DNA from 3 places in the Bacillus sp. AMCV2 genome. Region 1 is predicted to be linked to each of the others. Evidence: riboswitches for the same ligand, from Rfam matches in the RefSeq annotation. Region 1 holds a riboswitch; each other region holds the start of a gene.
The links. A riboswitch is a leader RNA that binds a small molecule or an ion and turns the genes downstream of it on or off. The one in region 1 is predicted to bind S-adenosylmethionine.
Positions count from the first base shown of each region.

Region 2: another riboswitch for S-adenosylmethionine. It lies ahead of mtnW (2,3-diketo-5-methylthiopentyl-1-phosphate enolase); the one in region 1 lies ahead of AC0OMA_RS06165 (bifunctional homocysteine S-methyltransferase/methylenetetrahydrofolate reductase).
Region 3: another riboswitch for S-adenosylmethionine. It lies ahead of metE (5-methyltetrahydropteroyltriglutamate--homocysteine S-methyltransferase); the one in region 1 lies ahead of AC0OMA_RS06165 (bifunctional homocysteine S-methyltransferase/methylenetetrahydrofolate reductase).

Region 1 covers NZ_JBVYIB010000002.1:1,173,623-1,178,947, reverse strand. The annotation lists partial or broken gene AC0OMA_RS06175 (CvfB family protein) at 1-754, opposite strand, end outside; gene AC0OMA_RS06170 (YajQ family cyclic di-GMP-binding protein) at 853-1,344, shown strand; SAM riboswitch class I at 1,451-1,568, shown strand; gene AC0OMA_RS06165 (bifunctional homocysteine S-methyltransferase/methylenetetrahydrofolate reductase) at 1,658-3,496, shown strand; gene AC0OMA_RS06160 (GNAT family N-acetyltransferase) at 3,587-4,036, shown strand; gene AC0OMA_RS06155 (GNAT family N-acetyltransferase) at 4,041-4,889, shown strand; gene AC0OMA_RS06150 (MFS transporter) at 5,001-5,325, shown strand, end outside.
Region 2 covers NZ_JBVYIB010000002.1:1,422,217-1,427,541, forward strand. The annotation lists gene AC0OMA_RS07560 (carbon-nitrogen family hydrolase) at 1-429, opposite strand, end outside; gene mtnE (methionine-glutamine aminotransferase) at 524-1,720, shown strand; SAM riboswitch class I at 1,759-1,859, shown strand; gene mtnW (2,3-diketo-5-methylthiopentyl-1-phosphate enolase) at 1,944-3,161, shown strand; gene mtnX (2-hydroxy-3-keto-5-methylthiopentenyl-1-phosphate phosphatase) at 3,158-3,865, shown strand; gene AC0OMA_RS07580 (methylthioribulose 1-phosphate dehydratase) at 3,823-4,452, shown strand; gene mtnD (acireductone dioxygenase) at 4,467-5,003, shown strand; gene AC0OMA_RS07590 (YkvA family protein) at 5,044-5,325, opposite strand, start outside.
Region 3 covers NZ_JBVYIB010000002.1:1,379,016-1,384,340, forward strand. The annotation lists gene guaD (guanine deaminase) at 127-597, opposite strand; gene AC0OMA_RS07345 (histidine phosphatase family protein) at 732-1,358, shown strand; gene metE (5-methyltetrahydropteroyltriglutamate--homocysteine S-methyltransferase) at 1,399-3,687, opposite strand; SAM riboswitch class I at 3,815-3,970, opposite strand; gene isp (serine protease Isp) at 4,103-5,062, opposite strand; gene rsbRB (RsbT co-antagonist RsbRB) at 5,285-5,325, shown strand, end outside.

The DNA.
Region 1 (5,325 bases):
GGCACCGTTTCTCATTCTCATATACGTTAGAATGCACTCAGCATCAACTGACATTGCATCCTGTTTTCTCGGTAGCAGCGACAAGTTTACTGAACCGTCTTCTTTCACTTGAATCACCCGTCCTGTGACTCTTGAACCCAGTCTTGGCTCCTCTTTTCTTTCTGACGGGTGAATAAAACAGCGGATACCGTCATCCGTGATCACGAATGAACCCGATGCGATCAGCCTGTACACCGTACCTGTCAGCTCTTTATTCATCAGATCTTCTGAAGCGTCGGTAAACAGTTCGCTGATGATATCTTCCGGCGCTGGTTTCGCAAACATGCGCCCCCGGTTCGTCACCTTCAGCATACAGTAAAGTTTGTCCCCTTTTTGCGGCCAGACATCTTCGTACGGGGGCAAATGCTCAGTTGCGACTAGTGCGTCCTTCGATAAACCGACATCAACGAAAACGCCCATATCTTCCACTTTATCTACCACTTCAACCCAGCCATATTCATCCGCGCTGATGACCGGAATTTTCATCGTGGCCGCAAGCCTTTCCTGCTGGTCGACGTATATAAAGACTTCTACTTCGTCTCTGTCCTCGATATCCTCAGTCATTTCACTGTTATGTAAGAGAATCGTATCTTCCCCATCGGTTAAAAAGTAACCGAAGTCGGTTTGGTGATCTATACTCAAGGTTAATTGCTGCCCTGGTCTCATGCTATCGTCCTTCCTGTTCCGCTTATTCCTCTGCGGATTTTGTTAACATTTTTTCCAATCATCACAAATTGATTCTTTGTTCTGTTGGAAGTTTCTCTTTATTCTACTATAATCAACACATAAGTTAAATGTTATGGAGGTTTTCATATGGCAAAAGAAAGCTCATTTGATATTGTATCCAAGGTGGAATTGCCTGAAGTGCAAAACGCAATCCAAATCGCACTGAAGGAAATCAGTACCCGATATGACTTTAAAGGCAGCAAAAGCGACATTTCTTTAGATAAAGAGGAGCTGGTCCTCGTTTCCGATGACGAATTCAAATTAAGCCAGCTGAAAGATGTGCTGGTCAGCAAATTGATTAAACGAAACGTACCGACAAAAAACATTGATTACGGCAAGGTTGAAAACGCGTCAGGCGGAACGGTACGCCAGCGTGCAAAGCTTGTTCAAGGCATTGACAAGGACAACGCAAAAAAAATCAATACGATCATCAAAAACTCCGGACTGAAAGTAAAGTCTCAGGTGCAGGATGATCAAGTGCGTGTCACCGGAAAAAACAAAGATGACCTGCAGCAGCTTATCTCAGCTGTGCGGGGAGCAGATCTGCCAATTGACGTTCAATTTATAAATTTCAGATAAATTTTCTGATTCCTATTGATTATTGTCTTTATTTTCGGTAAATTTGGAGAAAGGGAAAAACGCCAGGTATCTTTTGGCACTTCCTGACACGAAAATTTCATATCCGTTCTTATCAAGAGAAGCAGAGGGACTGGCCCGACGAAGCTTCAGCAACCGGTGTAATGGCGATCAGCCATGACCAAGGTGCTAAATCCAGCAAGCTCGAACAGCTTGGAAGATAAGAAGAGACAAAATCACTGACAAAGTCTTCTTCTTAAGAGGACTTTTTTTATTTCTCTTTTTTCCTTGCTGATGTGAATAAAGGAGGCAGACAATGGGACTTTTAGAAGATTTGCAAAGACAGGTGTTAATCGGTGACGGCGCCATGGGGACACTCCTCTACTCCTATGGCATTGACAGGTGTTTTGAGGAGCTCAATATTTCAAAGCCGGAGGAAATTCAGCGCATACATAAAGCGTACGTTGAAGCGGGAGCCAACATTATTCAAACGAATACGTACGGGGCCAACTATATTAAATTATCCAGACACGGGCTTGAGGATGACATCAAAAAAATGAATCAGGAAGCCGTAAAGATCGCGCGGGCTTCAGCAGGCGATGCATACGTGCTTGGAACGATGGGCGGCATACGCACATTTAATAAAAACGCGTACAGTCTTGACGAAATTAAGCGCAGCTTCCGCGAGCAGCTGTACCTGCTGCTGCATGAAGAGCCGGATGGCTTGCTGTTAGAAACATATTATGATTTGGAAGAAGCCCGTGAAGTGCTGAAAATCGCGCGCAAAGAGACTGATCTTCCGATTATGCTCAATGTCTCCATGCACGAGCAAGGCGTATTGCAGGACGGAACGCCGCTTTCTGACGCATTGCGCTCGATTGCGGATCTCGGAGCTGATATTGTCGGCATTAACTGCCGCCTCGGCCCTTATCACATGATTGAAGCGCTCAGCGAAGTGCCGATTTTTGATGACGTATTCTTATCCGTTTATCCGAACAGCAGTCTTCCTTCGCTTGAAGAGGGACGGCTCGTCTATGAAACAGACGACACGTATTTTCAAAACAGCGCGTCAGAATTCCGTAAGCAAGGCGCGCGGATTATCGGCGGCTGCTGCGGCACAACGCCGAATCACATCCGGGCGATGGCGGAAGCAGTTGGCGGGCTGGCTCCGATTACGGAAAAAGAAGTCAAAACCCGGGCGAAAGAATTCATTTCTGTTCATCATGAGCGAACCGAGCCCGGCCTGGATGAGATCGCGGCGAAAAAACGCTCTATTATCGTAGAACTGGACCCGCCAAAAAAACTAAGCTTTGACAAATTTCTATCGGCGGCGGCTGAATTAAAAGAAGCGGGAATCGATGCCCTGACACTCGCCGACAATTCTCTGGCGACCCCGCGGATCAGCAATGTTGCCTGCGGCGCCCTTGTCAAGCAGCAGCTCGATATGCGTTCCCTTGTCCATATTACGTGCCGTGACCGTAACATTATCGGCTTACAGTCACATTTAATGGGCCTTGATACGTTAGGGCTGAATGACGTGCTTGCTATTACAGGTGACCCTTCTAAAATCGGGGATTTTCCTGGTGCGACGTCTGTATATGATTTAACATCTTTTGATTTAATCAGGCTGATCAAACAATTCAATGAAGGTCTGTCTCTGTCTGGAAAACCGCTCGGCAAGAAAACGAATTTCTCAGTTGCTGCTGCATTTAATCCTAACGTCCGCCATCTGGATAAAGCGGTAAAACGGCTTGAGAAAAAAATAGATTGCGGCGCAGATTATTTTGTTTCTCAGCCTGTCTATTCCGAGCAGCAGCTTGTCGATATCCATAATGAAACAAAACATCTGAAGACGCCGATCTATATCGGCATCATGCCGCTGACAAGCAGCCGGAATGCCGAATTCATCCATAATGAAATTCCCGGCATTAAGCTGTCTGATACGATTCGCGAAAAAATGGCCCATGCCGGTGAAGATAAAGAAAAGCAAAAGGCGGAAAGCCTTGCGATTGCACGCTCCCTGCTGGATACGGCATGCGAGCTGTTCAACGGCATCTACTTGATAACGCCTTTCCTCAGATCTGACTTAACCGCTGAGCTCACTTCATATATTCAGCAAAAAGATGAGCAGCGCCAAAATATCTTTTTGCATTAATCCCTTAAAAGACTGTCTGATCCAATCGGGCGGTCTTTTTCAACGGGATTCGTGTTACGATATAGAAAAACAGTCATGAGGAGGATCATTATGCTCGAAGTCAAAACCATTTCCGCGGAAGATACATATGAAATCCGGCACCGCATTCTGCGCCCCCATCAATCCATTGAACAATGCAAATATGAAGAGGATCATGCAAAAGGCTCCTTTCATCTCGGCGCGTTTTTTGAAGGGAAGCTGATCAGCATCGCTTCTTTTTCCCCGCAAAATCAGCCATTAATAACAGAATCCCCAGCATATCGGCTGAGAGGTATGGCAACGCTTGAAGGATATCGCGATCAAAAAGGCGGGAGCACGCTGATCAAACACGCGGAAGAGAAACTGGCAAAGAACGGCGTTCAGGCAGTCTGGTGCAATGCCAGAAGCCATGTGAAAGGCTACTATTCAAAACTTGGCTGGGAAGAACTCGGCGAACCGTTTGAGATTCCCGGCATAGGCACACATATCATCATGTATAAAAAACTCGAAACAAGCAGGTGATCTTATGAACGTAGTGGATGAGCTGATTGAGCTTCATGAAGAACATGTTTCCGGCTTATTGCGGCTTTGCGGGCAAGCCGGGTGGCCGGATTATGGCGAACAAGAGCTGAAACTGCTTGTTCAGCAGGGACGCTTTTTCGGTTATCAAAATGTCAGCGGTGATATTATTTCCTGCATCGGCTTGTTTTTGTTTGGCCGTCTTGCTTCTATCGGCCTCGTTATCGTGGACAAAGAATATCAACGGCTCGGTCTCGGCCGGCGTATGGTAAACGCCTGTATCACCCAAACGGGTGAAAACACCGCCATCAGGCTTTGCGCCACAAAAGAAGGTTTGCTCCTTTATGAAAAAGCAGGTTTTCATACGGCAGGTTCAGTGCGAAAGTACAGCTGTCACAGTTTTCAACCTTATACAAAAAAGCTTGACGCTGAACTGACATCCTTTAGAGAACAAGACTTTCACGACTTAACCGCGGCGGATCTGGCTGCCTTTGGCGGAGATCGATCAAACCTTTTGCAGCAGCTTATTTCTGCTTCATGCGAATGTATCATCGCCAGAAATCATGACGGACAGCTAATTGGCTACGGACTTTCTGTACAGACACCGGCCAATTTGAAATTCGGTCCCATCATCGCTCCATCATCAGATGTTGCAGCACAGATAATTAACAGGCTGGCGGCCGGCAAACAAGGGCCGGTGCGAATCGATATACCGAGTGAACACACGTCTCTGCATGACAGCCTGATAGAAATGGGCTTTCATAAAGATGATGAACCTCCGCTTTTGTTCTATCAGAAAAAAGCACCTATTCAAAATGGACACTTATATGCTTTGATTTCACAGGCGCTCGGTTAACCCTCTTTTTTCCCGAACAGGTATCTTCTGTTCGGTTTTTTGCTGTCTGATCGCTGAATAAACGAAGCCATCAGGGACATTCTAAGCAGAAGAAAAGGAGTGTGCTCTGAGATGGAATCATCAAAACAAAATAACGGAATGACGATTGTAGCAATCGGTTCAATCCCTTTAATATTAACCCTAGGAAACTCGATGCTTATTCCGATTTTGCCAAAAATGAAATCTGAACTTCATTTATCACAATTTCAAGTCAGTCTCGTGATCACAGTATTTTCCTTGATTGCAGCATTTGCGATTCCGATTGTCGGTTATCTCGCAGACCGATTCTCAAGGAAAGTCATCATTATTCCCTGCTTAATTTTGTATGGTGCCGGCGGTTTGTTAGCCGGGTTTGCGGCAGGTTTTTTTGATAATGCCTTTCCTTGGGTCATGGCAG
Region 2 (5,325 bases), 250 kb from region 1:
CAATCCTGAGCTTTTGACGCCGTCAAGCTCAAAGTATCCGTCTTCGGAACCGGCTGATAAATACAGATGCTCATCCATCAGCTGAAAAAGATGGGCTTTTCTGTACTCTTTAATGATTTGCCCTTCCTTATCCGCGATGTACATTGTATTATAAACATCAGAATTCTCCCTGACAGCGACCGATCCGGCGACAATATGAACACCATGTTTTTTTGCCGTTTTCTTCAGCCAGCTCTGAGCGGAGCGGCCGTCTTCGTCAGCGAGTTCATCAAGATTGGCCAGATCATATCCGGTCGTCCATAATTCAGGCAGAACAAGAACATCAGCATGTTTGCTTTCTTTTTCGATGAAAAATTCAGCTTTTTTTATATTTTCCGAAGGTTTTCCGTATGAAATATCAAATTGAAGACAAGATATCGTCCATTTCATCTTTTTAACACCCCAAATTTTTCTTTACTTTTTTCATTTAACCATATATGATGATGGACTATCATTTCAAGATTTTTTTAGAAGGTGAGAATAGATGAAATTTGAACAGTCTCATGTATTGAAGGAATTGCCTAAACAATTCTTCGCTTCTCTGGTGCAGAAAGTGAACCGAAAGCTCGCAGAAGGACATGACGTTATCAATCTAGGACAGGGAAATCCAGATCAGCCGACTCCTGAACATATTGTCGAGGAGATGAAACGAGCTGTTGCTGATCCTGAGAATCATAAATATTCGTCTTTTCGCGGCTCATACCGTCTGAAGTCAGCGGCTGCTGCATTTTACAAAAGAGAATACGGCATTGATCTGGATCCGGAAACCGAAGTCGCTGTATTATTCGGCGGAAAAGCCGGTCTAGTCGAGCTCCCGCAATGCTTGTTGAATCCCGGTGATACGATTTTGGTTCCCGATCCGGGTTATCCTGATTACTGGTCGGGTGTCACACTTGCAAAAGCGAAGATGGAAATGATGCCGCTCGTAAAGGACAGGGCGTTTCTCCCTGATTACAGCAGCATAGCCGCTGAAGCAAGGGAACAGGCGAAATTGATGTATTTAAATTATCCGAATAATCCGACCGGAGCTGTTGCTACTTCCGAGTTCTTTGAAGATACCGTGCGTTTTGCGACTGAAAACGGAATCTGCGTCGTTCACGATTTTGCTTACGGCGCTGTAGGATTTGACGGCTGCAAGCCTTTAAGCTTTTTGCAGACTGAAGGTGCGAAGGATATCGGAATTGAAATTTACACGCTGTCAAAAACGTATAACATGGCAGGATGGCGGGTTGGCTTTGCCGTCGGAAACGCTTCGGTCATTGAAGCGATCAATCTTTATCAAGACCATATGTTTGTCAGTCTTTTCAGAGCGACTCAGGAGGCTGCAGCAGAGGCACTGTTAGCCGATCAGACGTGTGTGGCAGAGCAAAATGCCAGATATGAGAGCAGGAGAAACGCTTGGATCACGGCATGCCGGGAAATCGGCTGGGATGTAACAGCTCCTGCAGGTTCTTTTTTTGCATGGCTGCCTGTGCCTGAAGGCTATACTTCTGAGCAGTTCTCAGATCTTTTGCTGGAAAAAGCGAATGTGGCGGTTGCGGCTGGAAATGGCTTCGGTAAATATGGCGAGGGCTACGTCAGAGTCGGACTTTTAACAAGTGAAGAAAGACTTAAGGAAGCCGCTTATCGAATTGGCAAACTGAACCTGTTTACCCAAAAAAGCATTGACAAGACCTTATAACGATGGGATAATTCAAAATAATTTATAAAATCTATATTTTCTTATCAAGAGCAGGCAGAGGGACGAGCCCGATGAAGCCCGGCAACCGACTTATAAAGCACGGTGCTAATTCTTGCAGCTAGCGGCTGAGAGATAAGATTCGGACGAGAAACGAAACCTCTTTAGACGCGATTGCAGTTTGAAGAGGTTTTTTGATATGGATGAAAATGAAAGGAGCTCTGGCATGAGTGAGTTATTAGCGACATATCTCCTGACCGAACCGGGAGCCGATACAGAGAAGAAAGCAGAACAAATCGCAACAGGATTGACAGTAGGCTCCTGGACTGATCTGCCCCTTGTAAAACAGGAGCAAATGCAAAAGCACAAGGGACGGGTGATAAAAGTTGAGGAGAGAGAGGGAACTGCTGCATCAGAAAAACAAGCGGTCATCACAATTGCCTATCCTGAAATCAATTTCTCTCAGGATATTCCGGCTTTGCTGACAACAGTGTTTGGCAAGCTGTCGCTGGACGGAAAAATCAAATTAATCGATCTTCACTTCTCTGAAGCATTTAAGCGTGCACTGCCGGGACCGAAGTTTGGCGTATACGGCATCCGGAAGCTGCTGGGAGAGTTTGAGAGACCGCTGTTAATGAGCATATTTAAAGGCGTAATCGGAAGGGACCTGAGTGATATTAAAGAACAGCTCCGGCAGCAGGCGCTTGGCGGAGTTGACTTGATTAAAGACGATGAAATTTTCTTTGAGACAGGTCTAGCACCTTTTGAAACAAGAATTGCAGAAGGAAAACAAATATTGAAAGAAACGTATGAGCAAACCGGACATAAAACGCTGTATGCGGTGAATTTGACCGGACGTACGACTGATCTGAAAGACAAAGCGAGACGCGCCGCCGAGTTGGGAGCGGATGCGCTTTTGTTTAATGTCTTCGCTTACGGCTTGGACGTTATGCAAGGCCTTGCGGAAGATCCTGAAATCCCAGTTCCGATTATGGCGCATCCAGCAGTCAGCGGAGCGTTTACGTCTTCTCCGTTTTACGGTTTTTCTCACGCTCTTTTACTCGGAAAATTAAACCGATATTGCGGTGCTGACTTCAGCCTCTTTCCGTCTCCATATGGTTCGGTTGCGCTTCCAAGAGCGGACGCACTGGCGATTCATGAAGAATGTGTGAGAGAGGATGCTTTTAACCAAACATTTGCGGTTCCGTCAGCAGGCATTCATCCCGGCATGGTTCCGCTATTAATGCGTGATTTCGGCATAGACCACATTATTAACGCCGGAGGAGGCGTACATGGACATCCGAACGGTGTCCAAGGCGGGGGGCGAGCCTTCAGAGCCATTATTGATGCAGTCCTAGAGGCCCAGCCGATTGATGAAAAAGCCGAACAATGCAAGGATCTTAAGCTTGCGCTAGATAAATGGGGAAAGGTTGAAGCCGTATGACGACTCGAAAACCTTTTATTATTTGTGATTTTGACGGAACCATCACGATGAACGACAACATTATAAATATCATGAAAACATTTGCTCCCCCAGAGTGGGTGGCATTAAAAGACGGCGTGCTTTCCAAAACGCTGTCGATCAAGGAAGGTGTCGGGCGGATGTTCGGCCTTCTGCCCAGCCGTTTAAAAGAAGAGATTACAAGTTTTGTATTGGAAGATGCAAAAATCAGGGAAGGCTTTCGGGAATTTGTAGCATTTATCAATGAGCACGAGATTCCGTTTTATGTCATAAGCGGTGGAATGGACTTTTTTGTATATCCTTTGCTTGAAGGCATTGTGGAGAAAGACCGCATTTATTGCAACCATGCTTCATTTGACAATGACTATATCCATATTGACTGGCCTCATTCCTGCAAGGGCACCTGCAGCAATCAATGCGGGTGCTGTAAGCCGTCAGTCATCCATGAACTTTCTGAACCGAACCAATATATCATCATGATCGGTGATTCGGTTACAGATGTGGAGGCAGCAAAGCTGTCTGACCTATGCTTTGCAAGGGATTATTTATTAAACGAATGCCGAGAGCAAAACCTCAATCATCTTCCGTATCAAGATTTTTATGAGATAAGAAAGGAAATTGAGAATGTAAAGGAGGTACAGGAATGGCTGCAAAACAAGAACGCTGGCGAGAGCTCGCTGAAGTAAAACGGGAATTGGCAGAGAGAGATTGGTTTCCGGCGACTAGCGGCAACCTGTCAATTAAGGTTACAGATGAGCCTTTAACATTTCTCGTCACTGCAAGCGGAAAAGATAAACGCAAAGAGACGGTTGAAGATTTTCTGCTGGTCGACCAAAACGGAGAGCCTGCTGAAAGCGGGCATTCTCTGAAACCGTCAGCAGAAACGCTTTTGCATACACATTTGTACAATAAAACCAATGCCGGATGCTGCCTGCATGTCCATACGGTAAACAATAATGTGATTTCAGAGTTATACGGAGACCAAAAGAAAATCACATTCAAAGGCCAGGAAATTATAAAAGCACTCGGCTTGTGGGAAGAGAACGAAGAAGTGACCATTCCGATTATAGAAAATCCGGCACATATCCCGACGCTTGCGGCACTGTTTGCGGAAGAGATTTCAGAAGATTCAGGAGCTGTTCTGATCCGAAATCATGGTATTACGGCTTGGGGGAGAACAGCATTTGAGGCAAAAAGAGTGCTTGAAGCGTATGAATTTTTGTTCAGCTACCATTTGAAATTGAAAACACTCCAGCATCAGCTGGTTAAATAAAAGGAGGAATTGAAATGGCTACAATTCAAATTCATGATGAGGCAAATACAACGATTGAAAATCAAGAGGAAGTAGCAAGCTTTCTGGACAGTCAAGAGGTTATTTATGAGCAATGGGATATCACGAAGCTTCCGGAACATCTTTCAGAGAAGTATGACCTGACAGAAGAAGAAAAACAGCAAATTCTTGATACCTTTGAAACTGAAATTAAAGATATCTCAACCCGCCGCGGCTATAAAGCACAGGATGTTATTTCATTGTCAGACAGCAATCCGAAACTTGATGAACTGCTTGAAAACTTTAAAAGAGAGCATCACCATACAGATGATGAGGTTCGTTTTATTGTAAGCGGACACGGTATTTTTGTCATTCAAGGCAAGGACGGCACGTTTTTTGATGTCCGTTTAAACCCTGGAGATTTAATCTCTGTGCCTGAGAATATCCGCCATTACTTCACGCTTCAGGAGGACCGCAAAGTTGTCGCGGTGAGAATTTTTGTCACAACTGAAGGCTGGGTTCCTATTTATGAAAAAGACAGCGTGAATCAATAAGCATGAGAAAGCCCCGTTCATCGAACGGGGCTTTTTATATTTATTGCAAACGCCACTTTTCATACTGTGACAGTTCTTTTTTAATCAGTGTCCAAATCAAACCTAAAACAGCTGCATCGTCAATGAACCCAATACCGAGGATTACGTCTGGAATGATATCGAGCGGCATGACGATATACAGAATTGCGGCAGTTAACAGCAAAAGTGTTTTAACCTGTGAACGAGGGTAGTCGCCATTTCGCCAATCGCGAAGCATCTGAAAAAAAGTAGTGATGTGCTGAATACATTTTTTTCGGTTTTTCCTTTTCAAAATTGCTTTTCC
Region 3 (5,325 bases), 210 kb from region 1:
GGGGGCGGCTGGCTCGGTGTCTGCCAAGCTGAATTCCGGCTCGCATGATTGCTGTTTTGTATTTGCACAGGGCAAAGCGGCTACTTGGAGAAATAACAAGGATCAGGCCGCACATGCCTGATCCTTTTAATATTCTTTCTTGTTGGCAAAATCCCGCCATGCCTGAAACGGGGATAAATGCTCCATAAGAGTCACTTGATAAAAGGGGATCGTTCTTTCTTCAGCAGGTTTATCAATTTCTTTATAAATGAATGAATCATCAAACCCGGCTTCGGCAGCGTCAGTGTGCTCAGCTGCATAGAAAACGGCTTTAGGCCGGGCCCAGTAGATGGCGCCCAAGCACATTGGGCATGGTTCACAGCTCGTATACAAAATGCAGTCATCAAGCTGGTATGCTCCTAGCACCTTACAGGCTTTCCGAATAGCAGTGACTTCCGCGTGGGCAGTCGGATCATTGCTTGTTGTGACGTTGTTCTGTCCCTCGGCAATAATGACTCCGTCTTTCACGATAACGGCTCCAAAAGGCCCGCCGATTCCTGCATTCACTCCTTCACATGCGAGAGTGACAGCCCGTTTTAAGAACGTTTCATGATTCATCCCAATCCCTCCTGTCAATAGAGTGTTATTAGTATAGCCGAAAAAAGGGCAAAGAACATTCTCAAAAAAGTGTAAAATAAACAAAGTTTTTGGGGGATTTGCTAAGATAAGAGGAGAAAAGAGGAGGGGTAATCATGCTGCATTTATATATTGCCAGACACGGACAGACCCAATGGAACGTAGAAAAACGGATGCAGGGCTGGATGGATTCTGATTTAACAGAACTTGGGCTGTACAATGCCCGTGCTCTTGGGGAGCGTCTGAAGGATATTGAATTGAATCAGGTATACATCAGCCCGAGCAAGCGGACAGAAGAGACAGCAAAAACCGCACTAGGGTCGCGCAGGCTCCCGCTGGTGATAGATCATATGTTCAGAGAAATGTCACTGGGCTCATGGGAAGGGAAAAAACAAGAGGATATTGAAAGGGACGAACCAGATCTTTTTCACGCTTATTTTCATTATCCCGAAGCTTATCGCCAGCAGGGAAGTGAAACGTTTTTTGACTTTGAAAACCGGGTAAGGCTGGCACTCCAAACGATTTTAGACAGCCATTCTTCCGGTAATGTTCTCTTGGTTACCCATTCTGTCTTTATATTAATGCTGTTAAATATCATAAAGGGAAGACGCGTTAATGACATATGGAATTCTGCTTACATACATGATACATCATTGAGCCTTGTGGAATTTGATGAAAATGGAACAGCCGAAATAATAATAGAAGGGGACGGGAAGCATCGGAAACCGATTTCCGCTTTCTAATAGAAAAAACCATCTGCCAAATGCAGATGGTTTTTTCAAATTATACTAGCTGTGTCTGCTGTGCTCTTGCCTGTTTTGCGGCTTCAACCATGTTTTTCAATGCTGCAACCGTTTCTTCCTGCTGTCTTGTTTTCAATCCGCAGTCCGGATTTACCCAGAAGCGGTCAGTCGGACAGACGGCAAGCGCATCAACGATAATATTGTACATTTCTTCAGTTGACGGCACACGAGGGCTGTGAATGTCATATACACCAAGGCCAAGCCCTTTCAAATACGGGTGGTTTTTTAAGTAATCTAAAAATCCTCCGTGGCTTCTGCTATGTTCGATTGTAATCACATCGGCATCAAGATCATTGATTGTATCAACGATATCTTCGAAGTTGCTGTAGCACATATGTGTATGAATTTGTGTCTCGTTTTTCACGGAAGAAGTGGTTAATCTGAATGCTTCTGCCGCCCAAGTCAAGTACTCATCCCAATCGCGGGTTTTCAATGGAAGGCCTTCGCGCAGCGCTGGTTCATCGACTTGAATGATTTGAATGCCTGCGTCTTCAAGCGCTTTAACTTCTTTGCGAAGGGCAAGCCCGATTTGGAAGGCGATTTCTTTCCTCGAGATATCGTTTCGAGGGAAAGACCAGTTTAAGATTGTAACCGGGCCCGTCAGCATTCCTTTTACATGCTTGGAAGTCAATGACTGTGCGTAGACTGTGTCTTTCACTGTCATCGGTTCAATAAATTCAACATCTCCGTAAATGACTGGCGGGCGGACACAGCGTGAGCCGTATGATTGAACCCAGGCATATTTAGTGAAGGCGAAACCGGCCAGCTTTTCACCGAAGTATTCGACCATGTCTGTCCGTTCAAATTCGCCGTGAACAAGGACATCAAGCTCCAATTCTTCCTGAATATCAATCCATCTTTTTGTTTCCGCATTGATAAAGTTTTGATACTGTTCATCGGACCACTCAGCTTTCCGCCATTTTTGGCGTGCGCTCCGCACTTCAGCAGACTGCGGGAAGCTGCCGATCGTTGTCGTCGGCAAAAGCGGAAGGCCGAGAGATTCATTTTGCAGGGCTAAACGTTCTTCAAACGGAATCGGGCGCTTGAAGTCTTTATCAGTTAATTGCTCAAGCTCTTTCTTTTGTTCAGAATTGGCGCCTGTTGCAAACTGTTTAAGCGCCTGGATATCAGCCTTAGCCTGCTGAATCTCTTCGCTGATCGCCGCTTTTCCTGATACTAAACCTTCTTTCAAAGCTGTCAGCTCGGCCAGCTTCTCTTTTGCGTAGGACAATCCGTTCAATAGGTCTTTTTCCAAATGCTCATCAGGGTGTTTCGCTACCGGAACATGCAACAGGCTGCTGGAAGGCTGAATCCACAGTTCATCAACTTTTGCAATGCTGAGAATATCAAGAACGGCATCGAGACGCTCTTCAAGGTCCGCTTTCCAAATGTTGCGTCCGTCGATAACGCCGGCTGCCAGCACTTTGTCTGTCGGAAAACCATGTGTTTTAAGCTGTTCCAGGTTTCTGCCTTTGTCGTGAACGAAATCAAGGCCAATTCCCTGAACCGGGTAAGAGATCAGCTCTTCATACGCATCAACAGAATCAAAATACGTCTGCAAAAGCACATTCAAGGATGAAAGCTCACTTGTAATGCTTTCAAATAACTCTTTTGCGCCGCGGACATCTTCACTAGAGGCGGTAACGAGCGCCGGCTCATCGATTTGAACCCATTTTACGCCTTCTTCTTCAAGTTCTTTCAAAAGCTGTACATATAATGGCACAAGGCGTTTTTGGATCGCTTTTGCTTCGGACGGTTCATAGCCTTTAGCGAGCGTAACGAACGTATAAGGGCCGACAATCACAGGCTTTGTTTCCACACCGTATTCCTGTTTGATCCGGCGATAATCTTCGAGTTGTTTGTTTCTTGTCAGACGGAACTCAATGCTCTCGTCATATTCCGGAACGATGTAATGGTAATTTGTATTAAACCATTTTGTCATTTCACTAGATACAGCGTCTTTGATTCCGCGGGCGATAGCGAAGTATGTATCGGTAGCGTCAGTCAAATGTCTGAACCGTTTCGGGATCCAGTTGAAGCTGACTGCTGTGTCGAGTACATGGTCATACTGTGTGAAATCAGAAACAGGCACAACATCAATCTGCTGGTCAATTTGTGTTTTTACTGCGGATAAAAATAGTTCGTCGATTTGCTTTAAAAACGTATCTTTATCAGTACTGCCTTTCCAATACGCTTCAAGTGCTTTTTTCCATTCCCGGTTCAGTCCGATTCTCGGAAATCCTAAATTCGATGTTTTGATGGTTGTCATTGTTTCTCCTCCTTTATATGTAAAACACTCTCTTTAACCCGCGGATACAGGCTGCTAAGAGGTTTTCTCACAACAAAAAGCCTCTTTCCCATGAGAGAAAGAGGCTTTTCTACGTAAAACACTGCCTCTCTCATCTCTCAGACACAATCTGATGGAATTAGCACCGTGCCTTATGAGACATCAGTCTCGGCGCGAAAAGCAGTGCGCCCCATTTCACAATGGTATTACGGTCGGTTGCTGTTGGGGTCAAAAGGCCAATCCCTCGCCCAACTCTCGATAAGAGAAAATGTTATTAATTTTTTGAAAAGTTGAATCATTTGTTGGTAATCTTAACAGTAATTCAAATTCATTGTCAACATAGAATTTGAAATTTTTATTTACATGATGTGGTGTATATTATATAAGAAAAATAATCTTATAGGGTCAACAAATGTGATTGCTCTGCTTTTTCTGCGAGCTCATCAGGAGCTGTTAAATACAGGAATCCATTGCCTGCCAGCGTTTTTGCAATATCAAGAGGAAGTGTCCTGCGGATTAGCTGTGCGAAAACCTCAGATTCAGAAAGCTTTCTTTGAAATGATTCTTCTTCATAGCTTTTGATTAAAGCAAGCGCACCGCTGACATGAGGGGCAGCCATTGAAGTGCCGGTCAGCTTACCGTACTTCTTGTTGGGAAGGGTGGATAAGATGTTTTCTCCTGGTGCCACAAGGTCAATCTCTTTATTTGCGTTAGAAAATTCTGATAATTCTCGCGCTACAGAAACAGATCCAACTGCAATCACTTCATTATAAGCTGCGGGGTAGGAAAGCTCTTCTGTGCGTTCGTCGCCGTCACCTTCATTTCCCGCTGCACAAACGACAAGCACTCCGTTTTTCACTGCGTTTTTCACTGCTTCTTTTAGCTCTGGCACATCGCTTGGCCCTCCAAGGGACATTGAGATGATGTCGACTTTCTGTTCCACCGCGTAGTTGATGCCGTTAATTATCCATTCGTATTGTCCGCTGCCGTTCTCGCCGCCAAGAACCTTCACAATCAATAGGCTTGCCTCAGGCGCGACTCCGGCAATGCCTCCGTTTGAATCATTAGCTGCAATTGTTCCGGCGACGTGTGTGCCGTGTCCGTTGTAGTCGGAAATCGCATCTTCCTTGCCGCCGTCGTCATCCGTGAAGTTCTTTCCGCCGATGATTTGATTTTTTAAATCAGGGTGGCTTGTGTCGCAGCCCGTGTCTAATACAGCAACTTTAATATTTTTGCCTTTTACCCCTTTTGCCCACATTTCTGGCGCCTTAATCACTTTAATGCCCTCAGGAAGCTCGTTTACATCCATGATCTGCTCATTCGTCACATACGGGATCAAGCGGATTTCACCATTCATAAAAAAGCCCTCCTTTTTTATGCTTTCAAGTGGATTCAAGGGTGTTGCCTCATATTATATGAAAAAAGCAAGCGCTCGGACAGAGCCATTTGAAGCATTTTGAAAAAATAGGATACACACCAAAGAATTAGTAATCTTCAAAATATTGGATGGCTTCGGCGTGTATGACTGGGATTCAACTGTAAGTCAAGTTATAATAGTGTTGGGGAAAGGAGCAGTGTCATGAAACTGAATGAAAAATTATATGCATTTTTTTCAGAGCA